Linked DNA regions of Chroococcidiopsis sp. TS-821. Each later gene encodes a partner of the first gene's protein in a complex. Links are inferred from orthologs where the notes say so. Each region holds a gene or a part of one and is shown in the gene's direction. Other genes may lie near its edges.

Region 1 (10,339 bases):
GACAGTACCAGTCATGGTACCACCTGTATCTGGACTTGTGATTCCGGAGACCACAAATAGCACAAGCCGCATCGATGACCGCAACTTTATCGCCTCAGCAGTAGAAAAAGTAGGACCTGCAGTTGTACGTATTAACGCAACGCGCAGGGTTGCTAACCGCCTTCCAGAAGCTTTTAATAATCCTCTACTACGCAGATTCTTTGGTTCAGAGCGAGAAATTCCAGAAGAACGCATCGAACGCGGTACAGGTTCAGGTTTTATTCTCAGCCAAGATGGTCGTGTCCTAACCAATGCTCACGTTGTTGCCGAAACGGATACTGTACAAGTCACGCTCAAAGATGGTCGGAGTTTTGAGGGTAAAGTTGTCGGCGTGGATAACGTGACAGATGTTGCTGTTGTCAAGATTAAAGCGAATAATCTACCCACAGTCAAGCTAGGTAACTCGCGCAACTTATCTCCAGGACAATGGGCGATCGCGATCGGTAATCCGCTAGGTTTAGATAATACTGTAACTGTTGGAATTATTAGCGCGACAGACCGCTCTAGCGCGCAAGTAGGAGTTCCTGATAAGCGCGTTAACTTTATTCAAACAGATGCTGCCATCAATCCTGGCAACTCAGGTGGTCCGTTGTTGAACGCTGAGGGTGAGGTGATTGGTGTTAATACTGCAATTCGGTCAGATGCACAAGGACTAGGTTTTGCGATTCCGATTGATACTGCTGCCAGAATTGCCAATAAACTATTTACGCGAGGACGAGTTGAACATCCTTTTTTGGGGATTCAAATGATCGACCTCACCCCAGCTACTAAAGAAGAAGTTAATCAGGAAACGAATCTCAAGATACAGCAAGAACAGGGTGTATTGATCGTGCGCGTCATTAGAAAATCTCCCTCGTATCGTGCTGGTCTACGCGAAGGTGATATCATTCAAAAGATTGATGGTAGACAGATTCGCAAAGCATCTGAAGTTCAAGAGCGCGTTGAAGCTAGTGATGTAGGAACGGTATTGAATTTAGAAGTGAACCGCAATGGCAAAATTGAAACTGTTCGAGTAGTGCCAGAAGCTTTTCCTGTAGACGAGCTTGGCTAGAAGTTTCCACTTCTGCAATTTTTGCTCATTGTCCCCCACTCGAATCGCGCGGCAAAGACACAGAATCCGCCAAGTCGTCAAGATGCATGCGCTGTTCCATCTGACGCAGAAAATACCCTGTCATCATTGCAGAGGCAAGCAATCCGGCTAAGTTATCCCGGTCTGTAGAAATTTTCACGTTAAAATTCTCAGAAGGCAGCATACCAACTAACCCTTGGACATTCTGAGAAATGATTTCTTTTATTTCTGGACTAACCGAGCGAGCAACGTGCGCTAAAATCTCTGGTGATTGACGTTGCAAATAGTTTAATAGGGGATTCGTTTGCGACTCTTGGTGAGAGTCATCGCTGAAAAAATCAGGATCGAAGACCATGGGCAGTTCTGTTTAGCAGTGCTGATATCTAATGTAACTCATTGTAATAGATAGCACTTCTTGCCTAAGAGTGGTTCTCGCCATACAGCAGTATTACGAATATATCGACAAAAGTCACTCATTTGTTGATTTTTCTGGCGGAGGTGCTTCTTGGGCGTTATCAACGCTTAGCACGTGCGGTAGTTGTTCGAGTTGAAAATATTGGTAAAACTTATCGGTAACGTCGAGTAAAAAAGAGCGACCGTCTCCAGACCGGCGCTTGCGCACAAAACCTAGTTTTACAAGTTCCTGAACGTGTTGATAAGCTCCTGATCCCCGCAAGTTGACGAGTTCTGTTTGAGCGATTGGCTGACGCAGCGCGATCGCTGCCAAAGTGCGCAAAGCTCCTACACCAAGTTCGACCGGAATCAGTGTTTGCACGAGTTCTTGAAAACTCGACCGCAGTTGTAAGCTGTAGGTACCTGAGCTAGTTTCGACGACCTCTAAAGCGCTGTCGCGGTGCGCATAGTCATCGATGAGTTCCATCAGTCCTTCCTCAACGGTATGGCGATCGCAGCCGGCATACTCAGCTAATTGCGCGATCGAGAGTGGCTGACCCTTAAGATATAAAATTGCTTCAATCTTATTTGCTAAACGCATTCACCAAAGGTCAGAGGTCAGGGGCTAGAGATTAGGGTAGGGACAAAGAGCGCGAGGTTAGTAGTTGGTGAATGGAATTCATTTAGTATTTTTTCCTCTACTCTTTGTTTCCCTATGTTTTATTGCGGTTGTACTAAATTTTCTGCACCGCGAACAACTTTGGCAGAGATAATTTTATCTCCTTCTTTGAGTTGTTCTAACACTTCTTTGCCTTCGATCAGATAGCCAAACACTGCATAGCGACCATCTAACAGATTGCGCCCAGCTGGAGTCAGCTCAGGTTCAAACAAAAAGAAGAAAAATTGTGAGGAACCGCCATTGTTATCAAACTCTGGGCGTGCCATGGCAACAGCGCCATAGGCAGAAAAGGGTAAAACTGGTTCTTCGCGATAGCGACCCGCTTGCTCTAAGGTGATGCCATACGTAGGAACTGGATCGCCTTTCACAAGAATTTCCAGAGGAATGCTGCGGTATTTTCCTGTTTTTGGGTCGATAAATCCTTGTTCTGGTCCTGGTGGATCTCCGGTTTGGAGAACATAAGAATCCTCGGCGCGAATAAACTCTAAACCATCATAAAAACCTCGCTGGACTAAATCGACGAAATTACCCGCAGTAACTGGAGCGCTATAGCCGTCTACAACAACCGTCAGATTACCCTTGTTCGTTTCCATTTCTACAGTGGCACGACCTTTGAGTTGTGGTAAGTTACTGTACTCAGCGGGAACCTCGTAGGGAAACTCTTGTACCATTAACTCTTCAAGCGTACTGACTAAATTCAGAGCTTTAGCTCGTCCTATCCAAAGTTGCTCCTTATCTTTCGAATCAGCTGCTTGTCGCAAGTCGTTAATACTAGCTTGTAATTCATCGATCAGAGATTCTGCTTGTGGTTTTTGCTCGTCAGGAATGCTTTTGAGCAGTTCATCGTGACGCGAGTTGAGGACGCGAGAAGCTTGAGAAATATCTTTAGAAATCGCACCCCAACGCCGATTTGCCCGCAGTTGGGTAGCAATATCTTCTAAGTTAGCTTGTAGATCCCGCACAGCTTGATTATCGATCGGCAACGAGTAGCGTAATAGCGCTTTGCCATCAGTGATCGCATTTCCAGCTGGTAACGCTGCATTGCTAGCAGGAGTCCACCCAGCAACGCTTGTACCAAAAAACATCGCGATTAGCAGCAGTAGTATGGTGCTTTTTTTCCACCAGTAGTTCAAATTTGTCATGAGATAGCTCAGATGCGGCATGAATATAACGTTAGGCAAGTGGGCTACCTGGGATTTGTGTTTGCCCTTCACCCATTGCTTGTCTGCCTGACAGTTGCAATTGACGAGGTATCGACTCATTCATAATCTTGCCACAGTGCCGTTCACTTCCTAGTTCAAAATTTAAAAAACGACGCGATCAGGGGTGAGTGATGCGTGGCTAGTGAATAGTCATGAGTTTTGAGTTAGATAGACAATGTTCTTCTTCCTCTGTATCTTTGCTCCTCTGCTCCCTCCGCCTTTTCTGCTTCGACCCCTTCTATAGCACTACGCTGTAGAGGTACAATGAGATGCCGATTGTCTTGCACTATATTGTTTCATGATTTCCAGTAATGATTTTCGACCTGGCGTCACGATAGTCTTAGATGGTTCCGTATGGCGAGTTGTAGAGTTTCTCCACGTCAAACCAGGAAAAGGTTCCGCATTTGTTCGAACTAAGCTAAAAAATGTTCAAAGTGGCAGCGTTGTCGAGCGAACGTTTCGTGCAGGGGAAACTGTACCCCAAGCTAATTTAGAGAAAAGGACGATGCAGCATACCTATAAGGACGGTGACGAATTCGTCTTTATGGATATGGAAACCTATGAAGAAAGCAGGCTGAATGCTAACCAAATAGGCGATCGCGTTAAATATCTTAAAGATGGGATGGAAGTCAATGTCGTTCGTTGGGGCGATCAAGTTCTTGAAGTCGAATTGCCGAATTCTGTTGTGCTAGAAATTGTCCAAACCGATCCAGGAGTGCGTGGAGATACCGCGACAGGTGGCACGAAACCTGCTATTGTCGAAACCGGCGCAACTGTGATGGTGCCTTTATTTATTTCACAAGGCGAACGTATCCGGATCGATACGCGTAACGATACCTATCTAGGTCGAGAATAGACGCGCCAAGCGCATTGCGCATCACGCGTAGCCAATAGCTAATAAATGGGGTCAGACAAACTGTGCCACTTGATTTTAATGAACTTCGGCAACTTATAGCCACTATTGCTCAAACTGATATTGCGGAACTTACGCTCAAAAGTGACGAGTTTGAATTAACAATACGTAAAGCCGTTGGCATCAGTAATGCACCGCTTTCTGGTTCGGGTTCGCCAGCAGGAGGAATAATAGGTATAGAATCGCCTGCAGCCGCTACACCTACAACTGTAGCTGCATCAGATAATCAATCAGACGTGGCGCGCAAAACTGACGTGCCGACGAGTGGATTTAGTGCTGGGCAAGCTCCTACATCACCTAAAGACCAGAAACTACTGGAGGTGATTTCTCCAATGGTAGGAACATTTTACCGCGCTCCTGCTCCTGGCGAACCTGCATTTGTGGACGTGGGCGATCGCGTCAGAAGCGGTCAGATAGTCTGTATTATTGAGGCGATGAAGCTAATGAATGAAATTGAAGCTGAAGTTTCTGGACGAGTCGTAGAAATTCTCGTCCAAAATGGCGAACCTGTTGAATACGGACAAACATTGATGCTTCTCAGCCCAGATTGATCTTGTACGCTGTTGCAATCGAGGAATTATTGCTAAAATTTAGCAGTTCTTCTAGATTAAATTTGATGAAGTCAGCGAAGCCTGTGCCGCCAGAAGTTGTGCAACAAGTAGCTGATTACTTTAGCCTTCTTGGCGAACCGATGCGGCTGCGCCTACTACATTTGCTCAGCGATGGTGAAAAATGCGTGCAAGAATTGGTAGAGGCAACACAAACTAGTCAAGCAAATGTTTCTAAACATCTAAAAATCATGTGGCAAGCGGGAATTCTCAGTCGCCGCAGTTGTGGAACTTCGGCATATTACCGCATAGAGGATGATACGATCTTTGAATTGTGTAACGTAGTATATAATCGCCTTGCCAACCGCATTCAACAACAAGCGAATTCTTTTCGGGTGTTGAATAGCAATCATCAGTAAATGAGTAGCGATCGCCTATTAATTATTGATCGCAACTATTTTTGCCAGTGGTACGAGTGATTAGTAGTTAACTGTGATGCAGCGAGTTGTTCGCTAACGACTAATACATGACAACCAACTACTAATGACCCTTAACAACTATCCGATCGCGAGCATTCATATCGCTCGCGACTTAGAGTTGAAAATTCTCATCGAAACTTTGTCTGGTGAGAGGTTGATTTAGCTCGATGCCTTCTCCACCTAGATATTCTAGTTTTTGACCTTCGACATCAATCCACACTTGGGCATTGGGATCGAGAGTTGTTGCTGTATAAACGACTTGTGCTAAACGACCGCTCATCGAAGCGCTACCGCCGCCACTCGTGAACTCTGAAGATAAATCAACATGAACTCCATCGTTTTGAACTCTAACGCTGCGTAGTTTGGTTCCTGGAGGAATCGTGCTACTAACAGCATCGTTTGTCGGTCCAGCTAAGAGTTGCTCAAACGCAGTTTGCAAAACAACATTCGGCTGATCCGAATTGACTGTAAACGAGGTGGGTACGACTTCGATACTCGTCCCAGTATCTCTTAACCAATAAACTTGTGCGGTTTGATTAATCCCTGGCTGAATTGATGGATTCGTTGATGGTGAACTAGGCGTTGTAATTGCCTGCTGTGAGTTGGGAATTTGTGCCGAACGAAACGCCCACCAAGTGCCAGCACCACCTGCCACTAGAACACCTGCTACTATGCCAGCAATTACACCAGCAGGAACGCGTTTAGCTCTTTGTTGTGTCATGGGAAAAACCCTCCAAAAGAATAAGGTTAGTCGTGGTGTCAGGAGAACAGCAAACAATTCAAATTAAAGTGGATCGAAGATGAACACTGTGACTGTATTCAGGCTATAGCTGTTTCAATATGCGCGAAGATGTTTCCACGCGGATAAAAGCCGCAATTTCTAATTTTTGCGGACTTACATTCAATTGTAAAATTCTGGCTTGAATTCCGGCACTTTGTAAACTGCGCAAATCGAACTGCTGCGAAAAATTTGTGGCGATCGCACTGACAACTTGCTCGGGGACTTTCTCTTCGTTAACCAAAACGACAGGTAAAATTAGCTGAATTTGTCTTTCAGAAACGACACCTAATCCTGACTCTACTGTAATTCTCAATGGTTCAACGTCATCTTGTGTCAGTTCCACCTGAAAACGGATGCGATTATTTGCTAAGAATTGTATCCGAGGCTGCGAGAAATTGAGTTGTTGTACCTGTTGCGTACCTCTACCAAGTTCACCAATTGTGATATTCAGTAATCGACGAGCGATCGCGTTAGATTGTAGCGCCTGGTTAACATCTTGCTCGGTTAAAACCAAGCGTATTCCTGCTTGCAATGGCTGCTGAAGTTGAAGTCTACTACTGAAACTTGCGGTATCAAAATCAACTGCGTCTGTTTCTACTTCTAAAACAGCAAGACGAATGTTTTGTTTTAGCTGTAGCGCACGCCCAGCAATTCGCACGCGCTGTATCTTACCTTGTAGCAACTGATGCGTTGGAACATTATCAACGCGGACTCGCAGTGTTTCTACTTGGGCGAACTGAGAGCGAATAGTGTTTTCTGCAATGCGTTCTACAACACCGCCAACCGGTGAAAGCAATCCTAGCAAGCCTGCTAGAAGAATCGTTAACAGTTCCATAACAGGAGTGATTTCCTGTAGCTCAACTTGTTCATTTTGCGTCTTGCTATCGTCATACGGGCATTGCTCACCTTACATCAAATTCAGTCAATTGGGTAGTAAGATATACTTTTGTTATTTTTTTAGATAAAACATGGAAGATTATCTAATAAGAATTACCCAAAGTTATCTTTGCTTTAAGCGTGACTTAGCTTGTTATTGAAAGTCACGAATAACTTTACAGCTAACGCGTTTAAAAAATCTTTTAGGTTGACACGCCATTTTTTTGCATTTAACCTAGAAATAATAGCAAGTTACAAATTAAAAGTACAAATTTGTAGCTTGTTTCTTTTTCCTCATCATCTGTGGAGATTAAAAGATGGAAGTTCCTGGTAGTAGTAGTATCACTACACTCCAAGAATTTATTTCGGTAAACGTAGTCCCAGCTAAAGTTATTGCTGCAGTTGCTGGACGGTCGAGAGAGTAGGGGTTCATCTCTGGTCGCCAGTAAACGCGGCGGCTGCGGGGAAAGGAGGTAAACCCTAAACAGATTACAGCACATTAATGAAATTACTCAAAGCTAATAATTAATCTAAATATCCGCAGAGCAAAAATATGCAAAAATCGCGCTAGCGATTGCATAAGACTGTTCTGCAAAAATCTAATTTTCAATATCTCTAACTGAGAAACTACCTGTTAATTGAGTAGGTTTCTCAGACACATCCTGCTAAAAAGACGACTGAAACATTTTAGTTCAGTGGTATCAGTCATGCAGAAAAAGGGAGATAAATATGCGTCACAATATTTTGAACGAATTTTTATTACAACCTTTTGCCCTAGAAGCTGCCAAAAAAGAAGCCAACCGTCTACCTGCAGCTGAATTAGTGCAATCGATAATGGAAATTAAGCCGCACAAGCGCGTACTCGCTTTTCGACTATTGGAAAAACAAAAAGCGATCGCTGTTTTTGAATATCTTCGTCCGGAACAACAAGCCGATCTAATTCGCGCGATGGAAACTCCAGAAGTGATGAGTCTGCTAGAAGCATTAGATCCTGGCGATCGCGTGCGGTTGTTTGAGGAACTTCCGGCAAAGATTACTAAACGTCTGCTTGCCAATCTCAGTCCACAGGCGCGTGAAGGGGTAAATTTACTGCTAGGGTATCCAGAACGAAGTGCTGGACGCTTAATGAGCTTGCGCTATCTTGCTGTCCGCGACAGTGTTACCGTGCAATCACTGCTAGCGATCGTTCGCCAATCAGAATTACACGACAATGAACTGACACTCGTCTTCGTGGTTGATGCCGATCGCTACTATCGTGGCTTTGTTCGTACAGTGCGGTTAGTCAAATCCTCTCCCGAAGAGACTATCAGTCACTTGCTCGAAGGAACCAATATTGCTATTAGAGCTAGCGATCGCGATTTACAAGCCGTGCAATTGCTCAAAGACAACGATCTACCCGCAATTCCTGTTGTAGATAACGAAGGACGGCTCATCGGTGATATCACCTTTGATGATGTTATTGATTTAGTGGAAGAAGAAGCCACAGATGCAGCACTTGCCCAAGGTGGAGTAGGCAATTTATTGCGTCGCGACAAAGTATGGAGCGAGCGTCTGATCCGCGGTTCTTCTTGGTATGCAATTCAGTTGCGAATTCTGTTCTTAATTATCACTTTGATTGGTGGAATGCTAGTCGGTGGAGTTATTGAACGCTTTGAAGAAGTACTAGAAGCCGTGAGTGCAGCTGCAGTTTTTATTCCTTTAGTAATGGATATGGGAGGAAATGTCGGAACTCAATCTACGACCGTGTTTGCACGTGGAATAGCATGGAATCACATTAATGTCAATCGTTTTTTGCCTTATCTGCTACGCGAATTACAAATTGGCGCATCAATGGGTGCGATCTTGGGATTAGTAGCAGGCATTATCGCCTACTTCTGGCAAGGTTTACCAAATGGTATTCCACAACTCGGAACGGCTGTGGCAATTTCGCTATTTTGTGTAATCGCGCTGGGCGCAGTACTTGGTGCAATCTTACCTTGGATCATGCTGAAACTTGGCTTCGATCATGCACCAGGAGCAGATCCGTTTATAACAACAATCAAAGACTTCACTGGACTTTGGATCTACTTTACTCTAGTAGGCTGGCTTGTAGGTATTGACTAGCCGACATAACCTGCGCTTGAGGAACAAGTGGTAAAATCTCTGCGGTTGAAACTTCTGAGCGAAACAAAGTGCTGTGGCAATTGCAAGTCTTCCCTATAAGCGAAGGTGGAATGCGAATACGATATAGATTACCTACGCGCAAGCTGACATGTTCTCATCCTGCAAATCTTTTCAGTTTAGAAGAGGAATTGAGGATGAAGACGACAACTCACATGCATAGCTCTAATGACGTTAACCAATGTAAGCAAAGATGATGGAGTGGACAGATTTTGCAGTTCGCCTAGCAGTTGCCTTTTTCTTAGGTTCAGCAATTGGTTTAGAACGACAGTGGCGACAGCGCATGGCAGGATTACGTACTAATACCTTGGTGGCGACCGGCGCAGCCTTATTTGTGATGCTTTCTGTTCTGATTCCTGGAGAAGCCAGCCCTACGCGCATTGCAGCTCAAGTTGTGTCTGGGATTGGTTTTTTAGCAGGTGGCGTTATCTTACGCGAAGGTTTGAGCGTTCGAGGATTGAATACAGCAGCAACAATTTGGTGTGCAGCGGCGATTGGTTCGCTGGCAGGAGCAGGGTTTATAACTCAAGCAGTGATTGGCTCGATTGCAGTTTTAATTGCTAACATTCTCCTACGTCCATTGGGCTATCGCATCAACCAGGAACCCCTACAAGGAAGCGAGATAGAACTGTGCTATCAATGTTCCTTAATGTGCCGAAGCAAAGATGAAGCTCACGTACGAGCATTGTTGCTGCAAGCTCTCAGTACTAGCACGATGAAGCTACGTTCATTGCGTAGTGAGGATTTAGAAGATGCGGCGGATCGCGTTGAAGTAGAAGCGGAAATGCTCACTCAAAACCGCGACGATCAGCTTTTAGAGCAAATCATTAGTCGATTAAGTTTAGAACCAGGAGTCATTGCTGCGAGTTGGCGAGTTATTGAACAAGAGTTTGGCTAAGTTTAGCAGAGGAAGAATACTGTTTTCCATATAACTCAAAACTTTCAGAATGTCCTAAGCATATTGACCATTGCTGTAGAGTGCTTTTTATCCGTGAAGTGCAGTATCTATCCACTGCTTCAGCGTTGCAACTACTGCATCAATCGCGATGTCTTGTGATTTGCGGCTTTTGCGTTCGACAACTTCAACTTTACCTTCAGCGAGCGATCGTCCCGTCACAATGCGATAAGGAATCCCAACAAGATCTGCATCTTTGAACTTAACGCCCGCGCGTTCGTCGCGATCGTCAAGCAGCGTCTCGA
Region 2 (10,327 bases), on another replicon or contig:
ATATTTTGCAGTTGGCTATTGGCATTATCACTGATCGACCTTGATACAATGACGCTACCAGATCGCTTGACAAAATCAGGATTAGTTGTCGGTTTGCTCTTTGGCGTCATCGCCAGTTTAATCGTACAAGCCCCTGTCGAGGGGGTCGCGTATCAGTTCATGTCGCGTGTCGTTGGCGCAGTGTTAGGAATCTGGATGTTTGATGCGATCGCGCTATTCGGTTCGCTAGCACTAGGACAAGCAGCAATGGGCGCAGGAGATGCTAAATTAGCTGCAATGTTGGGCGCATGGTTAGGGTGGAAATATCTCTTGTTAGCGGGGTTTCTAGCGTGTGCTATTGGCGCATTTATAGGTGGCGGGGCGATCGCCTTAGGTATCCTCTCTAGACGGCAGAAAATGCCTTTTGGTCCCTTTCTCGCGCTAGGTGCAGTCATTGCCCTCTTCAGTGGCGATGCGATTCTCGCTGCCTATTTCCGGTTAATCTTTCCGGCAATTTAATTTATTCTCCTCTGCGTCCTGTACTCTCTCCGACTGCCTCAGTTCTGCTAAAATCTCTGTGTGTCATGGATCACGCTAAGAACCACAAGCAGGCGCTGGGAAGCTGAGTTAATGTGTCAATTGTTAACGGCGCACGATATTCCTGCGCGGGTAGTTGACTTGGGAATAGCGTCATATTTTGGCAGCGGTAGCCCAGCTGCGTTACAAGTCCACGCTCAAGATCGATGGGCAGCGCTACTTTTACTCAGCCCGATTGAAGCCGAGGACGATGATACATCGTCTAGCGAATAGTTGGAATACCAAGATTTTTGGGGTTAGGCAATTATCTGAGTTTTCACCCTCTGCCTTCTTGCTTCCTACCCCTCGCCACACCATCCAAAACTAAAAATTATAGGAGTTTATTTCCAAGCGGCTCCTGACTTGATTAATATAAATATTGCTACTCAAAATATGGCAAAGTTTAATGTCTCTGTTTGATTGGTTTGCAAATCGGCGAAAGTCTGGTCCTATTAGCCAGGAACGCCAAGAGCGTGACATTGCTGATGGGTTGTGGAGTAAATGTGCGGCTTGTGGAGTTTTGGCGTATACCAAAGACCTGCGAGCTAATCAAATGGTCTGCCCAGAGTGTGGACATCACGTACGGGTAGATAGCAACGAACGCATCCGACAATTGATCGACGCGAATACCTGGCAACCACTCGATGAGTCGATCGGCCCAACCGATCCGCTACAATTTCGCGATCGCAAAGCGTATAGCGATCGCCTCCGCGAAACGCAGGAAAAAACTGGGTTAGTCGATGCTGTCCAAACAGGTTTCGGGCAACTCGATAAATTGCCTGTCGCTTTGGCAGTGATGGACTTCCGATTTATGGGCGGTAGTATGGGTTCGGTTGTCGGCGAAAAAATTACGCGCTTAATCGAACGCGCCACCCAAAAGCGCTATCCCGTAATTATTGTTTGTGCATCGGGTGGAGCAAGAATGCAAGAGGGAATGCTCAGCCTCATGCAAATGGCAAAAATTTCCGCTGCCTTAGAATGCCATCGCGAAGCTCGACTTTTATACATTCCTGTTTTGACAAATCCAACAACCGGTGGAGTCACTGCCAGCTTTGCCATGTTGGGCGATATCATCATCGCCGAACCCAAAGCAACGATCGGATTTGCTGGTCGCCGCGTTATCGAACAAACGTTACGCGAAAAGTTACCAGAAGAGTTTCAAACTGCAGAAGATTTATTGCAGCACGGCTTTGTCGATGCGATCGTGCCGAGAACTCAACTGAAAAAAACGCTAGCACAGCTAATCGACCTGCACCAACCCGTCGCCCCTACGCATCACCAGATATTGCAACTAGAAGCAATTGCGTTAACGGCGAGAGAAGGATGAGTGGCTAGTGATGAGTGATGAGTTATGTTCGCGTAGCGTGCCAAAGGCATTTATTAAAAGAATCTTAATAACTCAACACGCCTCGGCTTCCCTGCTGGAAAAACTCAGATTCTTATCAAAAGTAAACAAATTGCTCAGTGACATGATATTGATATTAGAGCAGCTTAATCTCTAACAGTCACTTAACAATCATTCATTATGGGTTTTGCAGATGTGTCCATTGCAGAATTAGCAGCGGACTACAACCTCACAGTAGAAGAAGTGTTTTCTTTGTGCGAGCAACTGGGTATTGCTTACAAGTCGTCTAAGACTCGTCTGCCCTTAGAAGATGCCAAAGCAATTATCTCCCACATTAAGGAGAAAGAGACAGATTCTCAAACAGAGACTTCTACATGATATTGCGTCAGAACTTCCTTGTACGAGTGTCGCGTATCTTCAGGTGCAAAGCCCGTAACTGGCAAGCGCCATCACAACTCAAATGAAATGTGATGAGGAAGAGATTAAGCTATCGCTTATAAAGCTGTGTTGAGGTCGAAATTTTTAAGAGGAAACAATGTTTAAAAGATTGATCGGGCTTGCGGTGGCTACTATATTGCTGACATTTGGTGTCATTGTCGGCAAGGCAGCCGCAGTGGAACTAAGCGAAGCTGTGCGAACAGTACCGCTGAATGACCAAGGCGATACCATGGTGCTGAGCCTCAAACAAGTCCAAGAAGGGAAACGCTTATTTAACTTTGCTTGCGCGCAGTGTCACGTTGGAGGTGTCACTAAGACAAACCAAAACGTAGGGCTAGACCCCGAAACACTTGCTTTGGCAACCCCACCCCGCAATAATATTGAGGGACTTGTGGATTACATGCACAACCCCACTACCTATGACGGTGAAGAAGAAATTGCAGAGTTACACCCTAGCACCAAGAGTGCGGATATTTACCCAGCAATGCGGAATCTTACCGAGGATGACTTAGTGGCGATCGCAGGTCATATTCTGCTCCAGCCCAAAATTGTCGGCGATCGCTGGGGCGGCGGCAAGATTTACTACTAAACTCTTGTCAACAAGCGATTAGCTTTTAGCCATTAGCTAACCAAAGCAAAGCTAAGAGCTAATTGCTTTTCTGTTATTTAGATTAACTGCAATTTTTCTCACGAGTATCTCAATTTCTAGCCATTCACCCTACCGTAATCGCGTTTCAATTTAAATAAATGTTAAGTACAAGCTGCGTGCGCCGTGTAATTATAATTTGGTCTATCGTTGTCGTTCTATTCCTACAGATTACTTCTCCCGCTCTTGCTGCTGTTGACCCTTATCTCGCGCGCTATTTGCGTCTTACTGAACCAATTGCCTTAGAAGTTGACGAACAAGGCACTACCCGCGAGTTTTCCCTCGAAGAAATATCACAAGGCAAAGTACTTTTTGAGAACAACTGCCTAAACTGTCACGTAGGCGGCGCAACACTCCCAGATCCCCAAACCTCACTAGCACTGAATAAGCTAAAAGGAGCCAACCCTCCCAGAGATAATGTGAATAATCTTGTCGCCTTTCTCCGACAGCCAATGACCTACGATGGCTCGGAAGAAACATACTGGTGTCGCCAAGTACCTGAATCCTGGATGTCACAAGAGGAAATAGAAAGCTTAGCCGCGTTTGTTCTTACAGCAGCACAAAAGGCTAAAGGATGGGGTGCAGAAGAGTTCTAAGGCATTTTTGTGTCACATCCAGTGCGTTTTTTGATTTTTTATAAGAAAAAATGTATCTATGACAACTTGTCGTACTTGGTGTTTGTTTTTATTTAAAATTAAATAGCGACGATAAACCTCTTTGGAGAAAACTATGAAATTTATTGCTGCAACTTTGCGGCGCTTCGGTACAGTTGTATTAGCACTCGTACTCGTTGTCGGTAGCTTTGCGTTCTTTGCTCCTACAGCAGCGGCCGAAACTTACCAAGTTAAACTAGGTTCAGATAAAGGAATGTTAGTTTTCGATCCAGCAAAACTAACAATTAAACCTGGTGACACAATTGAATGGATAAACAACAAAGTACCTCCCCATAACGTTGTCTTCGATGCAGCCAAGAATCCCACTAAGAGTGCAGATTTAGCAAAAAGTCTGTCTCACAAGCAGTTGCTCATGACACCAGGTCAACAAGTTAAAACCACCTTCCCAGAAGATGCACCTGCAGGCGATTACACCTACTACTGCGAACCCCACCGCGGTGCTGGTATGATTGGCACCATCACTGTTGAAGGCTAATCGTGCTACTTGCGAGTTGCGTGGTATAAATTAATTTCGCACGAGATAACTTCATATCAATGCCTCAAGAGCCACAACATCAACTCTTGGGGCATTTTGATTGTTGAATAGCATAGAGTGGCTCTTCTCCCAGTTTTGGGCTACCGCGTACGTATCCCCTAAATACACCCTAGTGCGCCTTTGGCAGTATTATCCCGTGGTAGCAACTGGCGTGGATTTAAGAGGCTGAAGTTGGTATAGTTACTCAGCAATAACACTCTTTCAATACACTTTCACACCAACTCGTTGCTAAATCCATCCACTAGTTAGAAGATATAAAGTTAAAAATTGGTTATTGTGGTTGCCAGTTTCGCACAACAAAACGCATGGTTCCTATTCGAGATAATAATCCCACGTCAATTACGCCTTACGTTACCTACGGGCTAATTGCGGCTAACGTTCTAGCCTTCTTATATGAAGCAAGTCTATCACCACAGCAACTTGATGCCTTTTTCCATTTAGCGGCAATTGTCCCGCGCGAACTATCTGCTAGCTTTGCCGGAATTCCCGTAAATCAACCTGTACCAGAGTGGGCGACTTTAATCACATCGCAATTCCTCCACGGTGGGCTTTTGCATCTAGGAGGAAATATGCTGTTTTTGTGGATTTTTGGCAATAATGTCGAAGACCGTTTGGGACATTTTAAGTTTTTGTTCTTCTACCTAACTTGCGGCGTTTTAGCAGGCTTAGCGCAGTGGTTCTTCTCGCAAGGTTCGTCAATTCCTTCGTTGGGTGCAAGTGGCGCGATCGCAGGCGTGATGGGTGCATACATTATTCGCTTCCCCACGGCTGAGGTGTTAACGCTCATTCCCTTAGGATTTTACTTTCCGGCAGTGCGACTTCCCGCGTTTTACTTTCTCGGTTTTTGGTTTCTCCAGCAAGCTGCGTATGGCTTTGCGAGCTTAGAAGCTCGTACTAATATTGGTATGGAAAGCGGTGGAATTGCCTACTGGGCGCACGCTGGTGGTTTCGTCTTCGGTGCGATTTTAGGTCCACTCTTAGGCTTATTTAAAGACGATTCGCAGCAAGAATATCTCTAAGCACAGAATGTAAAGGGAAAACACTTTCCTTTTACTTCTGCATCAAATGGGGCAAAAAATATAGATTTAAAACTTAGCCTTTATTACCGTTCATTTCAAGAAAAAACACGCTGGTAACTGCTTAAAGATTGCATGCCAGCAATAAAGGATTTAGCTTTTAGCTATCATGAATAATTAGTGGTGGTAAAGCAGCAGACGATACATTAGCATTTGTATTTGATGAATAGGAAGCAAATCTGTGGTACCACTGCGAGATAATAACCCAACATCGATCACTCCCTATGTAACCTATGCGCTAGTTGGCGCAAATATATTCATTTTCTTATATCAAGCTACGCTGTCACCGCAAGAACTACAAGCATTTTTCAATCGCGCAGCAGTTGTACCGTGTCAACTCTCATCAACCTGTCCTGTTCCTGTCGATCAGGGCATTCCCGAATGGTTGACGCTCATTACATCGCAATTTTTGCACGGCGGTCTGCTGCATTTAGGCGGCAATATGCTCTTTTTGTGGGTGTTTGGTAACAATATTGAAGATCGTTTAGGTCATATCAAATATCTGATTTTCTACCTCAGTTGTGGTGTTTTAGCGGCATTAGCACAGTGGTTTTTTTCCCAAAATTCTACGACTCCGATGGTAGGTGCGAGTGGCGCGATCGCTGGAGTCATGGGCGCATACATTCTCCGCTATCCTAAAGCTCAAGTATTAACTCTCGTTCCTATCGGGTTTTTCATCACAACATTCCGCATTCCGGCGTATTTCTTTTTAGGATTTTGGTTCGTTCAGCAAGCATTCTACGGTATAGCAAGCTTACCTGCACGCACTAACATAGGAATGGAAGGCGGCGGTGTTGCCTACTGGGCGCACGCTGGTGGTTTCGTATTTGGCGCAATTTTAGGTCCGATGTTGGGTTTAATGCGGCGCGATTAGGTAAAGGGGTAAGGGATGTGCCTTACCCTGCTAACCATTCACGACAGGAAATCCTTTGCAATTGCCTTCAGATAATACGAGCAAATGAACGCAAATCGCACACAGCAAATTGCCAGCATTGTCGAAAAACGCCGTCCTTTGGCAGATAAAATTGCAACAACAGCAGCAAATTTAGCAACGCTTTCGCAAGCACTACGAAATCTCGAAGCGCATCGCCAACACATTCTCGCGCAAGTAGATGATGAGAGTAGCTACGGACGGTTGCAAGAAATTGATTTAGCGTCAATACAGAATAACATTGCCATAGAATTGCGATCGCTAGCGCAACTTCAGCAACGTTTTGCGCGCAATACACTCAATATTGGCGTAGTAGGACGCGCCCGCCAAGGAAAAAGTCGATTCCTGCAAAGTTTAACAGGATTGACCGCCGCTGAGATTCCGGATGGCGATCGCCAACATTGTACAGGAGTACGCAGTACAATTCATCACAATCCGAGTAGCGATATTTACGGAGAAGTGTGGTTTCATTCAGAGCGCTCGTTTTTGGAGGAAGTCATCGCGCCTTATTACGAACAGCTACGTTTAGGCGCAAAACCAATTACACTTACAGAGTTTACAAGTAAACCGCTACCACCATTACCGCGCGAACTACCTGGATATGCTGAACCAGGGGCAATGTACGAACATTTAGGCAGGTATCACGCCAATATCGACAAATACCGTCACTTACTGCGATCGCCTTCGCCGCGTAAAATACCCAGAGAAGAAATTCGCGAATACGTCGCGCAAGATACAACCGATGGTCAGCGCGTGTTTTTCAACTATCTTGCAGTTCGGGAAGTGAAAATCGTCTGTAGCTTTCCGCACGCAGATGTTGGACAAATTGCCTTAGTTGATATGCCAGGATTAGGCGATACTGGCGTTGGCGATGCAGAAAGACTTGTCAAAACCTTAGGAAACGATGTCGATGTGGTATTGTTTGTACGGATGCCAAAATCCTCCGGTGACTACTGGGCGGATGTTGATGTCCGGTTGTATGATACTGCACGCGCGGCATTAGTTGACTTACCACTCGAATTGTGGTCGTTTATGGTGCTAAATCGCACCGCTGCTGACTCGAAAAACGGCGATAACTTCAACAACTGCAAAGACTTAGCCGACACATTAGCCGAAAAACACATCAAAGTAGTCGATTGTGCGATCGCAAATTGTGCCGATCCTGCGGCGGCAAACCAAGTTTTAGACCAAATTCTCGACTATCTGGCAACGCATATTACAACTTTAGATGAGAAGTATGCGACCTCTTGCCAAGAGCGATTACTGCAACTTCAGAATACAGTAAATATAGAGCTAGAAAAAGCCAACAAAGCTTTAGCCCTAGCAGTCGGTGAGAATTGGTTTCCTTTATTCGTCGAATTGTTTGAGCAATTATGGAATGAACTAACAAGTGGTTTAGAAGCACTGCTACGACATCTCAAAGCACAACGCAACGAACAAAATAGCGATTTTAAACAACAAGTCGCCACCGCAATTGCTGCGTGTCGTCAGGATACCGGAATTCCGAGTATCGAGCAAATTGAAAAACGACGCGATCGCACCGGTGGTTATCCGAATGCTTACTACCAGTATATGCACGAAATTCGCGCGCATCTATCGCAGCATTTTTTAGCTTTGGATGTTGGTTTACAGCGATCGCTAACGCGAGTAAAGTCACAAGTTGCTGATGTGTTAATCCATCAAGCGCGGTTAGGCGGTATAACTTCGGCAACAGGTGTGGAATTTTTACAAGAAATTGCGCAGCAACTACCCGATACTTTACCAACGTTGAAACTGGGATTTGAAATCTTAGCAGAGTTTGAGATTTCCTATCGCGGGTTGATTCAACATCGAATTCGCAAGCATTTGGATGGATTAACACCCGATGAAACAACGTTGCAACTTTCTAAATCGCCTTCGGCAAAAGAAATTTTATCTAACCTAAAAACACTTCATGCAGAAGCGGTGTATGGCTGCGAGACGGCGTTAGAAGACTTACTCAGCGAACCTAGTTTAGCAGCGTTTGCAATCGTGGAAGAGTTTGTCGATCGCATTCTTCGCGCAGAAGGGGCAAAATCAGAATGGCGGATCTTTTTAGAAGAAGCAAGGGCGGAAGTTTGGCAAGCGGAGTTTATGGCTTTAGGCGATCGCACGCGACTGCGACGGGAATGGTTTGATGCGATCGCGCGCGCTACGGCGGCGAATCAATCGAATGCGATGCAGTTTTTGGGTTAGATTCGGGGCGGATAGAGGGCACGATGTTGCGATTATTGGGTGTAGGTATATAGAGGAAAGATGAGGGTTGATGCACGAAATTAAAATTACGATGTTGGGTCCTAGTGGGGTGGGTAAGACGACTTTACTGACCGCAATTTATGAGCAATTCGAAAGTAATATTGGGAAAACGAATTTACAACTTACACCTGATGAAGAGAGTTCGGCGATTCTACAAGAAAGGTTAGTGGAACTAAAAACTTTACTCGACGATTTTGAAGCAACTGGGGGAATTCAAGGAACCGAAGGCGAACCGGAAGAGTTGCGATCGTTTATCTTTGGTTTAGGGCAAAAAGGTCAAAAACCTTCTTTACAATTACATTTTCAAGATTATCCTGGTGGCTATCATGCAGCAAAAGCCACACCAGAAAAAAGACAATTTGTCAAGAGTTTACTGACTGATTGTGTCGCGGTTCTCATTGCAATTGATGCACCAGCATTGATGGAACAAAACGGTAAATGGCATGAATTTATTAATCGTCCACAGCAAATGACAGATTTATTCAAAACAGCGTATCAAGATTTAGATTCACCGCGATTAGTCATCTTTGCGCCCGTAAAATGTGAAAAATATCTCCAAAGCGAAGCGTCCGCTAAAGAACTTTTGCAACGCGTCAGAGAAGGATATAGCAAACTTATCGACTTATTTAACTCAGCCAATCTACTTCCTAAAGTTGCTGCGGTGGTGACTCCGGTACAAACAGTCGGTAGCGTCGTTTTTTCCAGAATTGATACAAACAATAGTACACCACATTTTCGCTTTCGTAAAATTAGCCACGACGCCGTGTATAATCCACAAAATAGCGAACAACCACTAAGATACTTATTGCGGTTTATCTTAAAGTTGCATATCGACACGCGATCGCGTAGTTGGGGAATATTTAGTTTCCTCCGCGATTGGCTAGGAAGAGACTATCATCTCAAGCAAGCCGTTAGTCAATTTGCCAGTGAGTGTAAAACAAACAATGGCTTCGCCTTACTTCAAGGAGAAGACTTATTAAAAATTAGCTAAAACCTCCAAAATCTCTCCCTATCTCTTATCCTTTGTGTCTTTGTGGTTCGTTGGTTCGTTTCAACAAGATTACTATTTACACATTAAATATTATGAACTATGAATATCTACATCCAAAGTCGCGGTGTTCCTCCAGACGATGATTATTGCTGGCAACCCGAAGTACCAAATATTCTCAAAAAAAATCGTATCAATGACTTAATTCAAAGCGAATCACCGTCAGTAATTTTAGCGCGGTTTGATAGCACACTCCTCCTACTCATCACCAGCTTAGAATCAAGCGAAAGAAAAGATTTTCAAGGACGTACAATCCGAAATTCTGTGGCTTGGGTAGGAGAAGATACAGAAGCAAATGAAAAAAAACTACGCGCGATCGCAGCGTGTGCTTTACGCGATGAACTGCGAGAAAATTTAAGAGCAGAAATTGACAATGCCGTAACTTTTGGTAGTAACAACGGTTTTCAAGTCAACTTCGATGCCTTAAGTCATTTAGCAATTGAAGAAGTTATTAGCGTACGCAACTTTCCCGCCAATTTAGATAAAAAACTTGGCAAAAATTCAAAACAGCAACGCGACGAACTTGCTTACGAACTCGAACAACACAATTTACCAAAAGAAAATGCGCCCTTACTTGTTGTCACAGGTATTAAATCCGAATCAACTTTAATGGCAGCCGGAGTGTGGCGGGGGTTATCTAATCTCGTACAAACAGGAGGATGGAAAGACCCTTATAAAAAAAGTTCCACGTCCGAAAAAACAATTACGAGCAGTCACTCGAAAAATCAGAAAAACAATCACTTAGTTTTACTCATTTTATTACTCGCAGGCATCGCGATCGCAATTCTACTTTTATTTGTCATTG
Region 3 (10,313 bases), 1.2 Mb from region 1 along the record:
CGCGGGAGTATGGTTATTGTTACTCGCGTTAGGGATTGTGGGAGCGATCGCGCTTTGGCAGTGGCGAACGCGAGTTATGCAAGAACAGGGCGTTCCTGGCAATCAATTCTGGTGGGCTTTAACACCAATCGTTGCGGCGATCGCGCTTGCGTACATTATCAACGGTGCAATTCCCTTCAGTATTACATTGCCCCAACTAGTAGGAACTGAGCAAATTGAAGGCGGACTGCGCTTATCGCCCGAATTCGGAACTTTGCTTTTGGGACTTGTGGTTTATACCGGAAGTTTCATCGCCGAAATCGTCCGCGCCGGAATTCAAGCCGTTCCGCAAGGACAGTGGGAAGCCGCACGCGCTTTAGGACTCAAACCAGGAAGAGTGATGCAAAGTGTTGTTTTACCCCAAGCTTTGCGCGTAATTGTCCCGCCATTGACAAGTCAATACCTTAACCTGGCGAAAAACTCTAGTTTAGCGATCGCGATCGGTTTTCCTGATGTTTATTTTGTTGCGTCAACAACGTTTAACCAAACAGGACGTGCAGTAGAAGTCATGTTTCTGATCATGATTACCTACCTCACAATTAGTTTAATCATTTCACTGGCGATGAACTTGTTTAACCGCACCGTGCAATTTAAAGAACGATAACGCGCTAAAAGTGTTCGCGCTCATAATTAGCAAGCATTATTAAAACACTTTCTTCTACTTCACTCAACGAGAGTTACAAAGAAATTCTCCCCTGCTTCCTCTGCTCCCCTGCTTCCTCTGCACCTCTGCACCTCTGCACCTCTGCTCCCCTGCTTCCTCTGCTCCCCTGCTCCCCTGCTTCCTCTGCTCCCCTGCTTCCTCTGCTCCCCTGCTTCCTCTGCACCTCTGCACCTCTGCTCCCCTTCTTCCTCCAACCCCTCACCCTATGCAAACAGAACTACCTCCTCCTATTGCCCCTCCTATAAGTCGCGCTTCCTCGCCTTGGGAATGGATGCGTGTCAATTTATTTAGTACTTGGTACAACGTCATTCTGACGATTGTGTGTACCGTCGTCATTGTTGTCGGAGTTAGTAATTTATTGCGCTGGGTATTTGATATCGCCCAGTGGAATGTCGTTGCCACTAATTTACAGTTGTTCTTTGTCGGTAGATTTCCTCCCGAACTTTATTGGCGTGTTTGGCTATCGCTGGGAGTCCTTGCAGGTTTAGCCGGAATCGCTTGGGGTTTTAGTCGCAAAGATGCACGATGGTTCAGTCGTTCTACGTTGATTGCTTTGGGTATTATCTTCGCTGCTGTCATCTTGCTACCACTGCCTTTATCATCGCGGTTGTGGTTACTGGCGATCGCACTTGTAGCAACAGTTGGCTATACAATCGGGCGGCAATTACCAGCTAATTTTAGTGGTTGGTTTCCCGTCGCGTGGGGCGTTGCGTTTCTCGTTGTCTGGTGGTTAATCAAAGGTGGTTTAGGGTTAGCACCTACCCCAACAACGGTTTGGTCAGGACTACTATTAACATTACTTACTGCAACAACAAGTATCATTCTTTCATTTCCTTTAGGAGTGTTACTCGCCCTTGGAAGGCAAAGTCCGCTTCCGGTTGTACGCGGTTTATCAACTCTCTATATTGAAGTCATCCGAGGCTTACCATTAATCGGCATTTTGTTTTTGGCGCAAGTGATGCTACCTTTGTTTCTCCCGCCTTGGTTCCGCGATTTAGACCGAGTACTACGCGCGATCGCCGGACTTGTCTTATTCAGTGCTGCGTATCTCGCTGAAAACGTTCGTGGTGGTTTGCAAGCCGTTCCACGCGGACAAGCCGAAGCTGCTAAAGCTTTAGGACTCAGCGCACCTCTAACAGTGTCCTTAATCGTGTTACCCCAAGCCCTAAAAGCCGTGATTCCCGCAATTGTTGGTCAGTTCATCAGCTTATTTAAAGATACTTCGCTCCTTGCACTCTTTGGCTTACTCGAACTTACTGGAATCGCCCGTTCGATCTTGGCACAACCAGAATTTATCGGACGCTACGCCGAAGTTTACTTATTCATCGGTTTAATCTACTGGATCTTCTGCTATGGAATGTCGCAAGCTAGCCGCAATCTCGAACGCAAGTTGAATGTTGGTCAGCGGTAGCAGCAATTCCAATTACCTATTACCTATGACCTAACACCATCTAAGGAAAAACAAAACAATGACGCAGCAGACTATTACAACACAAACAGATTCTTCTTCGCCACAAAAACCTGCAATTATCGCTCAGAATGTCCATAAGTGGTACGCCAGCAACAAATTTCACGTTCTACGCGGTGTCAGTCTTAATGTTCACCGAGGTGAAGTTGTTGTCGTTATGGGTCCATCTGGTTCAGGAAAATCAACGTTTATTCGCACGTTCAATGCTTTAGAAGAATACCAACAAGGCAGAATTGAAATTGATGGCATTGAACTATCCCACGACTTACGCAACATCGATGCAATTCGTAAAGAAGTCGGGATGGTGTTTCAACAATTCAATTTGTTTCCCCATCTTACGGTACTCAATAACGTCACTTTAGCCCCGATTTGGGTACGCCGCTGGCCAAAAAAAAGAGCCGAAGAAGTTGCGATGCAGCTACTCGAAAGAGTTGGAATCTTAGGACAAGCGCATAAGTATCCTGGTCAACTTTCTGGCGGTCAACAACAACGAGTCGCAATCGCCCGCGCTTTGGCAATGCAACCAAAAATTATGCTCTTTGACGAACCAACATCCGCCCTCGATCCAGAAATGGTAAGAGAAGTATTAGATGTGATGCGATCGCTGGCACGTTCGGGAATGACGATGGTGGTCGTTACTCACGAAGTTGGTTTTGCCCGCGAAGTTGCCGATCGCATCGTCTTGATGGATAGCGGTGTTATTGTCGAAGAAGCTACACCCCAAGAATTCTTCCAAAATCCGAAAGAAGAACGCACGCGCAAGTTTTTATCTCAGATTTTGTAATTAAGCATTTATTCATCAACAATAAAAAATGGGCATTTCTTCAACGATTGAAGAAAGCCCAAATGTAAAGATGAATAACTCTTCGGTAATTTTGCCTTGCCAGAGTTGAAGATAATTTGCTGCAAGGCAAACGGTGATTAATATATTTAGTTTATTTTTCTATTGCTCGCTCGACTAAGAAGTAAAATTCTCAAGCAATTAAATGAGTTAGTTGCGTTGAATAGTTTGAGATTGTCGCAAAATTTGGTATTAATCTTTAGCTCATCGTCGCTGAACTGCGGTCGTATGTGTTGCGGAAGCTGGGATTTACTTTACCTTGAATGTCTTGAATATAGTCAAGATATTCGGCTCCGTCTAGACCCATCTCAGATGCGGCACGATTCAGCATCGCTTGCTGACGATTTCTGATGAGGTGATGATGACGCATCATTAAGGCACGGGCTTGATCTTGAGTAGACATACTGGCTTCCTCTTTAAATAATTTGTTTGCGTTTTTGCTTTACAATTTTACTATATCAGATAATTCTGTAGCTAAAAATACAAAATACCCTACTTTAACAAAAATTTACAATTTTCCTGCAAGTTTGAAGATGCGATCGCAACAAACCGGCTTTGTATGACTGACTCCTTCTAAGCTTCCGACGAAGTGCATACACCACTACTAAGGCACGCAGAAGCCGCTGAATTGAGGAGATGGCAGCAAAGTCAAGATTTGGACATTGATGCAGATGCAGAAGCAAGCGACAAAAAAGCTTACTGAAAGCAGTTCTCTAGTCTTGGCAATGCTCGCTAATAGCTTTAGTGATAGCTAAGCATTTAACGTAGTAAGTAGACAAGCAAATTAGCTGACACAATACTTTTTATAGACGAACGGATTTTGACGAATTATGTTTGATGCACTTGCTGACCGTTTAGAGTCTGCCTGGAAAAAACTGCGGGGTCAAGACAAAATTACCCAGTCCAACATTCAAGATGCGCTGCGAGAAGTACGTCGCGCACTGTTGGAAGCAGACGTTAATTTACAGGTAGTCAAAGACTTTATTGCTGAAGTCGAATCTCATGCACAAGGTGCTGAGGTGATTGCAGGAGTACGACCCGATCAGCAGTTCATCAAAATTGTATATGAGGAACTTGTGCAAGTCATGGGGGAAACGAACGTTCCCCTAGCACAAGCAGATCAGCCACCAACAATTGTCCTGATGGCTGGTTTACAGGGAACTGGAAAAACGACGGCGACAGCTAAATTAGCATTACACCTACGCAAGTTAGATCGCAGTTGCATGATGGTAGCTACCGACGTTTATCGTCCTGCGGCGATTGACCAGTTAGTGACGCTAGGTAAGCAAATAGAAGTACCCGTGTTTGAAATGGGAAGTGATGCTAACCCTGTGGAAATTGCACGTCAAGGCGTCGAACGCGCAAAAGCCGAAGGAGTAGACACCGTCATTATTGATACAGCTGGTCGCTTACAAATTGACCAAGACATGATGGCAGAGTTAGCCCAAATTAAAGAAACGGTGCAACCCCATGAAGTTCTACTTGTTGTAGACGCCATGACAGGGCAAGAAGCGGCGAATTTGACGCGAACCTTCCACGAGCAAATTGGAATTACAGGGGCAATTCTGACGAAACTGGACGGCGATAGTCGAGGTGGCGCAGCGCTATCAGTACGTCGGATTTCTGGTCAACCGATTAAGTTTGTTGGTGTTGGAGAAAAAGTAGAAGCACTTCAACCGTTCTACCCCGATCGCATGGCGTCGCGAATTCTGGGAATGGGAGATGTCTTGACGCTGGTTGAAAAAGCGCAGGAGGAAATCGATCTTGCAGATGCTGCCAAGATGCAAGAAAAAATTATGGCAGCAAAATTTGACTTTACCGACTTCCTCAAGCAGATGCGGCTGCTGAAAAATATGGGTTCGCTGGGCGGCATCATGAAGCTGATTCCAGGCATGAATAAGTTATCGGAAGATCAACTCAAGCAAGGCGAAACACAGCTAAAGCGCGCCGAAGCAATGATTAATTCAATGACCGCGCAAGAACGCCGCGATCCCGATCTACTCGCCAGTTCTCCAAGTCGCAGAAAACGGATTGCCAATGGTTCGGGTTACAAAGAAGCCGATGTGAGTAAGTTAGTGGGCGATTTTCAGAAAATGCGATCGCTGATGCAACAAATGACGCAAGGCGGGTTCCCTGGAATGCCTGGAATGTTCGGTGGCGGTATGGGTAATCCTCTCGCTGCCGCTGGTAATCGTCCCTCAGCCCCTGGCTGGCGCGGCTACAGTGGCGGTGGTACAGCCAAGAAGAAGAAAAAGGAAAAGAAGAAAAAAGGGTTTGGAACTCTTTAGGGGTGAGTTATAAAACGTTCTGCAATTCAAAACTGTTAATGCGGATGGCGAGACTCGAACTCGCAAGGCGTAAGCCACACGCCCCTCAAACGTGCGTGTCTACCAGTTCCACCACATCCGCTTGCGACTAATTATAGATAGTAGCAGATTACGCGCAATTTCGTTGCAGATTTACTGTATGCTGAAGCTACGCGATCGCACTGCCGCTATAAAGAAGTTCTAGGAGTTAGCGAGAGCAATTATTCTAGCTGTTGGTGTTGCTGGCAAATGCACTTTTCTAAAATACTCATCGCCAATCGGGGAGAAATTGCCCTGCGGATCATCCGTGCTTGTGAAGAAATGGGAATTGCGACCGTTGCGGTTCATTCGACCGTCGATCGCGATTCCCTCCACGTCCAACTAGCAGATGAGGCGGTATGCATCGGCGAGGCTCCGAGTAGCAAAAGTTATCTCAATATTCCCCGCATTATCGCCGCAGCTTTAACGCGCAATGCGACGGCGATTCACCCTGGGTACGGATTTTTAGCCGAAAATGCCCGATTTGCAGAGATTTGTGCGGATCATCAAATTACATTTATTGGTCCCTCACCCGAAGCAATTCGCGCTATGGGCGATAAATCAACAGCGAAAGAAACGATGATTCGCGCCGGCGTACCGATTGTCCCTGGTAGCGATGGATTACTCAAAGACGAACTCGAAGCAAGTGCGATCGCGCGTCAAATTGGCTATCCGGTAATCGTCAAAGCAACAGCAGGGGGAGGCGGACGTGGCATGCGTCTTGTCCGCGACGACAGTGAAATCACTAAACTCTTTTTAGCCGCTCAAGGCGAAGCAGAAGCTGCTTTTGGTAATCCTGGCTTATACCTGGAAAAATTTATCGAACGTCCGCGTCATATCGAATTTCAAATTCTCGCAGATAGCTACGGCAACGTCATTCACCTTGGCGAACGCGATTGTTCGATTCAACGCCGTCACCAAAAATTATTAGAAGAAGCACCTAGCCCCGCACTCACTCCTGAACTCCGCGAAAAAATGGGAGAAGCTGCAGTTAAAGCTGCGAAGTCAATTGATTATGTGGGTGCGGGAACGGTGGAATTTCTCCTTGCTCCCAACGGCGAATTTTATTTCATGGAAATGAATACGCGGATTCAAGTCGAGCATCCAGTTACCGAAATGATTACTGGACTGGACTTGGTGGCTGAGCAAATTCGCATCGCCCAAGGGGAAAAACTGCAGTTGACTCAAGACCAAGTTGTTCTGCGCGGTCACGCGATCGAATGTCGCATTAATGCTGAAGACCCCGACCATGACTTTCGCCCGTCTCCAGGTCGGATCAGCGGCTACTTACCGCCAGGTGGTCCCGGCGTGCGCATGGATTCCCACGTTTACACCGATTATCAAATTCCTCCCTACTACGACTCCTTAATTGCCAAATTAATCGTTTGGGGACCAGATCGTGCCAGCGCGATCAGACGAATGAAACGTGCTTTACGCGAATGTGCTCTAACTGGTTTGCCCACAACAATTAACTTCCATCAAAGAATCCTAGAAACACCAGAATTTTTACAAGGTGACGTTTATACGAACTTTGTCGAACATGTCATGTTCTCGCGGGGAAATTAGAGGTCAAGGGTCAGGATTTCTAGCGCAGAGTTGAGTCAGGAAAATTCTTTCCAAAAATCAAAACTCACGCCTAGCCACTATTCACTCGCGCCTCATCCCTCTTTATCAGTGCAAACGCGTTGCCATTGTGAGTAATCCTTGTTGACCTAACAGTAGCTCGCGCAGTAAGCTGACAATCCCTAGCCAAATCACAGGAGTAATATCGACTCCGCCGATTGGTGGTACTAACTTACGCAAAGGCGCTAAAAAGGGTTCAGTGGTTACAGCAATGACGTTAAAAGGAAAGCGTTTGAGATCGACTTGTGGATACCACGTCAGAACGATGCGAAAGAGAAATAACAAGATCATCAGTCCCAATATAGAACCAAGAATCCAATTCGTTAGAGTAACAGCGCTCATATTGGTTTAACGGCGAAACGACTCAGAAATTGACTGCTAGGGTGCAAAAGTATCTAACTATGAAAGAAGTACTCAATCAAGAATGACCAAGAATGACATACTTTATTTTAAATTTTGTAAATATTTTGTATTTTAACTAAAAAAGGCTTACTGGCGGCGCGTAGAAAAATCGCAGTTAATACAACTATTTCCACTGCAGCTCATTCTTACTTGTCAAGGCAGTGCGTTAATCTAAGACATAAAACAGTATGCGATGAACTTCTCAATGGTGTAACAGAAGATTAAAATTAAGATCGAAGTGTGCAAAAAGGTTGCGAATCTATGACACCGTCGTTAATGAATTTCTTTTATAGTTTGCTGGCTGGACTTTTAATTGTTGTTATTCCAGCAACAGTAGGTTTGATTTTTATTAGTCAAAAGGATAAAATCCAGCGTTCATAATAGATTTAAGGGAGTCGCAATGACTCCCCACAAATTCAGTAACGCGTGCTGTAGTTGTGTCATAGATGTGTAGCGAGTAGAAGCGAGTAGATAAGTTGCATAGAAGCACAGATTTAATTAATATCGATTGGCAGTATGCAACAAAAACAATGCCCAGATCCCTATGGTGATTTTTGGCTGGACTCGTTAGGATAAGACATACTTGAGAGAATAGAAATGGTTAACTTTGGACTAAATTCAGCGAGTATCCTGGGCATCGTCTTAGCTGTAGCTGGTGCAGGTCTATATTTTCTGCGCTCAGTGCGTCCAGAGCTATCGCGAGACCACGACATTTTTTTCGCGGCTGTCGGGCTATTGTGCGGTTTTATTCTTTTATTTCAAGGCTGGCGATTAGACCCAATTTTGCAATTTGGTCAATTATTACTCACGGGTTCAGCAATCTTCTTTGCGGTTGAAAGTGTCCGATTGCGGGGTGTTGCAACTGAACAAGCAAAACGCAACACGCGAATTGTGGATGAAGAAAGACCAGTTAGCCCCGTTTATGAGTATCAAGCCGAGTTAGACGAGCTTGAGCCACTTTACGAAGAACGCCCTACAATTAATCCCAGAAGAAGAATTCAGGGCACAAAAGAAACGCGCCCAGCAAGAACTACCGAATATGAAGACGAACTCCGGCGTAATTCTACCGATGATTACGATGACGAGCCTCGGCGTCGGTACTCGAATCGCGCTAGTAGTTCTGAGCGCTTAGCACCTGCAGATAGACCAACAAAGCGTCGTCGTTCTCCTCGTCCGACAAGTCCAACAAGCCGTTCAAGCGTTGAGCGCCCAGAAGTTGATGAGTGGGGATATCCCAAATCAGATAGTAGCTGGGATGATGTCGGTAGCAGCAGCACGAGTAGACCCTCACGTCCTACAAGAAGTAGTGACTCTTCGTGGGAAGACAAGGATAGCTCGAATACAGTAGCTCGACCGACGACCAGAAAACGCCGTCCTGCGCCTGCGCAAGGTACGTCTCGAAGAAGAGAGGACGATATTGAAGCAACGCCAACCGATTATGTAGATTACAAGCCCGTTGATGCCTCAGATAGTGACTTTGATAATCCAGTCAGGTTTGACGAACCTTAGAAATTTATAGGTCAAACTCAAGTCATAGGGCTATACTTATCAATTAGCTATTAGCGCTAATGGTAGTTGCTAATTGATAGTGCTGCAAACAAGTATGGTCAAGTTGTCCCTGAAAAATAATAAAATTCTGAATGTCAACTTGGGTAGGGGCATTGCAGTAGACTTGAGGTGAGAAAATTTTTAGCAAAATGGGGACTTCGGCACTGGATTAATCTTTGTCTGGGTTCGGGGTTATTGCTTTTTGCGATCGCGTGTACTCCTCTCGATCGCCCCAGCATTCCCGCTAGTTTGAACAGCCGATATACTGACGAACAACCAGCATTGAGTGGCGATGGTCGCTACGTCGCTTTTGTTTCAAATCGTGATGGTAGTCGTCATCTCCTCTTATATGACTTACAAGCGCAGGTTTTGCTACCTTTACCAGGCTTACAAGACCGCCCTGAAGTTATTGCCGAAAGCCCCAGCATTAGCTATACAGGACGCTACATTGTCTGTATTATTAATGACCAAGGAAGACCGAGTTTAGTCCTCTACGATCGCGTAACTCAACAGCGACAATTTCTCAGCAGATGGTATCAAGGATGGATTCGCAATCCTAGCATTAGTCCTGATGGTCGCTACATCGCAGTTGAAAGTAGTATTAATGGTCAGTGGGATATCGAAGTCCTCGATCGAGGTTCTAGGATTGAGTTAGATATTCCTGATGGCGTTCCTATTGAGGAGCATAAATTACAGACGTCTTCCGACTAAAGTCAAGGTTACCTAAACAAATTGTACTTTTACATACTAAGCTAAGAGACCTGAGGGAGTAAGGCATACTTTGCTCGCAGTCGATGCAAGTAACTCTTGTGGTTCTCGTTGCGAATGCACGCGCAATCGCATTCAGGCTTGTCTTGCTGCAAACCCTAGTCAAGCACTTCTAAACCTTAGCTTTTTATCATTCATTTGTGAAACGCTTCGTTACTCTACTAGCAACCATCCTAGCGCTGACGTTAATTTTAATAGTATTGAGTAGTTATGGAAGCTCCGCCCGCTTGCTAAGCTTCCCCTCAGAGCCAAGTGGAAGAAGCCTGAATAGCCCTGCAGCTGAACTCACCCCGCGCGTCTCTGGAAGATACATCGTCTTTAGTTCAGATCGCTTCGGGCGTCAAGATATTTATTTATTTGACATGGTTAGCCGCAAATTAGTTGACTTACCAGGATTAAATTCGTTTGATGCGATCGCCTCAAGTCCTGCTATATCTGAAGATGGTCGGTACATTGTATTTGCTAGCAATCGTCAAGGAAAGTCTGGCATCTTTTTGTACGATCGCGAAACTCGCCAGTTAAGGAACTTGACAACTAACTTGCAAGCCGAAGTCCGTAACCCGACAATTAGCGCTGATGGCAATCGAATTGCCTTTGAATCCAGTGCTAACGGAC

What was found.
Region 2: the proteins of accB (region 1) and accD are in contact, whole or in part, in a solved structure (PDB 8UXZ), measured with the Escherichia coli proteins. The link is inferred for Chroococcidiopsis sp. TS-821 from one-to-one orthologs.
Region 3: the proteins of accB (region 1) and accC are in contact, whole or in part, in a solved structure (PDB 8UXZ), measured with the Escherichia coli proteins. The link is inferred for Chroococcidiopsis sp. TS-821 from one-to-one orthologs.

Annotation. Positions count from the first base shown.
Region 1 is NZ_MVDI01000001.1:1,478,604-1,488,942, forward strand. Bases 3,170-6,073 are described here. They hold accB (acetyl-CoA carboxylase biotin carboxyl carrier protein), read left to right. Parts: upstream 3,170-4,300; coding sequence 4,301-4,846; downstream 4,847-6,073. Other genes in these bases: B1A85_RS06675 (peptidylprolyl isomerase), read right to left, coding at 3,170-3,322; efp (elongation factor P), read left to right, coding at 3,681-4,238; B1A85_RS06690 (helix-turn-helix transcriptional regulator), read left to right, coding at 4,912-5,262; B1A85_RS06695 (GerMN domain-containing protein), read right to left, coding at 5,435-6,043. Also shown: B1A85_RS06660 (HhoA/HhoB/HtrA family serine endopeptidase), read left to right, coding at 1-1,090; B1A85_RS06665 (DUF760 domain-containing protein), read right to left, coding at 1,116-1,463; SMC-Scp complex subunit ScpB, read right to left, coding at 1,578-2,102; more of B1A85_RS06675, read right to left, coding at 2,222-3,169; B1A85_RS06700 (DUF2993 domain-containing protein), read right to left, coding at 6,147-6,938; mgtE (magnesium transporter), read left to right, coding at 7,709-9,082; B1A85_RS06710 (MgtC/SapB family protein), read left to right, coding at 9,336-10,037; B1A85_RS06715 (proline--tRNA ligase), read right to left, coding at 10,125-10,339. UniProt on the Escherichia coli protein: This protein is a component of the acetyl coenzyme A carboxylase complex; first, biotin carboxylase catalyzes the carboxylation of the carrier protein and then the transcarboxylase transfers the carboxyl group to form malonyl-CoA.
Region 2 is NZ_MVDI01000013.1:20,747-31,073, forward strand. The notes cover bases 1-2,921. They hold accD (acetyl-CoA carboxylase, carboxyltransferase subunit beta), read left to right. Parts: upstream 1-961; coding sequence 962-1,882; downstream 1,883-2,921. Other genes in these bases: B1A85_RS21215 (A24 family peptidase), read left to right, coding at 1-498; B1A85_RS21220 (putative signal transducing protein), read left to right, coding at 559-789; B1A85_RS21230 (translation initiation factor IF-2), read left to right, coding at 2,081-2,278; psbV (photosystem II cytochrome c-550), read left to right, coding at 2,436-2,921. Also shown: more of psbV, read left to right, coding at 2,922-2,927; photosystem II cytochrome PsbV2, read left to right, coding at 3,086-3,580; petE (plastocyanin), read left to right, coding at 3,714-4,133; B1A85_RS21250 (rhomboid family intramembrane serine protease), read left to right, coding at 4,499-5,212; B1A85_RS21255 (rhomboid family intramembrane serine protease), read left to right, coding at 5,451-6,143; B1A85_RS21260 (hypothetical protein), read left to right, coding at 6,228-8,414; B1A85_RS21265 (Rab family GTPase), read left to right, coding at 8,485-9,465; B1A85_RS21270 (hypothetical protein), read left to right, coding at 9,565-10,327.
Region 3 is NZ_MVDI01000001.1:273,226-283,538, forward strand. The notes cover bases 4,868-7,745. They hold accC (acetyl-CoA carboxylase biotin carboxylase subunit), read left to right. Parts: upstream 4,868-5,567; coding sequence 5,568-6,923; downstream 6,924-7,745. Other genes in these bases: ffh (signal recognition particle protein), read left to right, coding at 4,868-5,300; B1A85_RS01325 (YggT family protein), read right to left, coding at 7,029-7,322; psbX (photosystem II reaction center X protein), read left to right, coding at 7,644-7,745. In the rest of the region: B1A85_RS01285 (amino acid ABC transporter permease), read left to right, coding at 1-643; B1A85_RS01295 (amino acid ABC transporter permease), read left to right, coding at 909-2,114; B1A85_RS01300 (amino acid ABC transporter ATP-binding protein), read left to right, coding at 2,173-2,955; B1A85_RS01305 (hypothetical protein), read right to left, coding at 3,212-3,415; more of ffh, read left to right, coding at 3,843-4,867; more of psbX, read left to right, coding at 7,746-7,763; B1A85_RS01335 (Ycf66 family protein), read left to right, coding at 7,980-8,891; B1A85_RS01340 (TolB family protein), read left to right, coding at 9,060-9,641; B1A85_RS01345 (TolB family protein), read left to right, coding at 9,869-10,313. UniProt on the Escherichia coli protein: This protein is a component of the acetyl coenzyme A carboxylase complex; first, biotin carboxylase catalyzes the carboxylation of the carrier protein and then the transcarboxylase transfers the carboxyl group to form malonyl-CoA.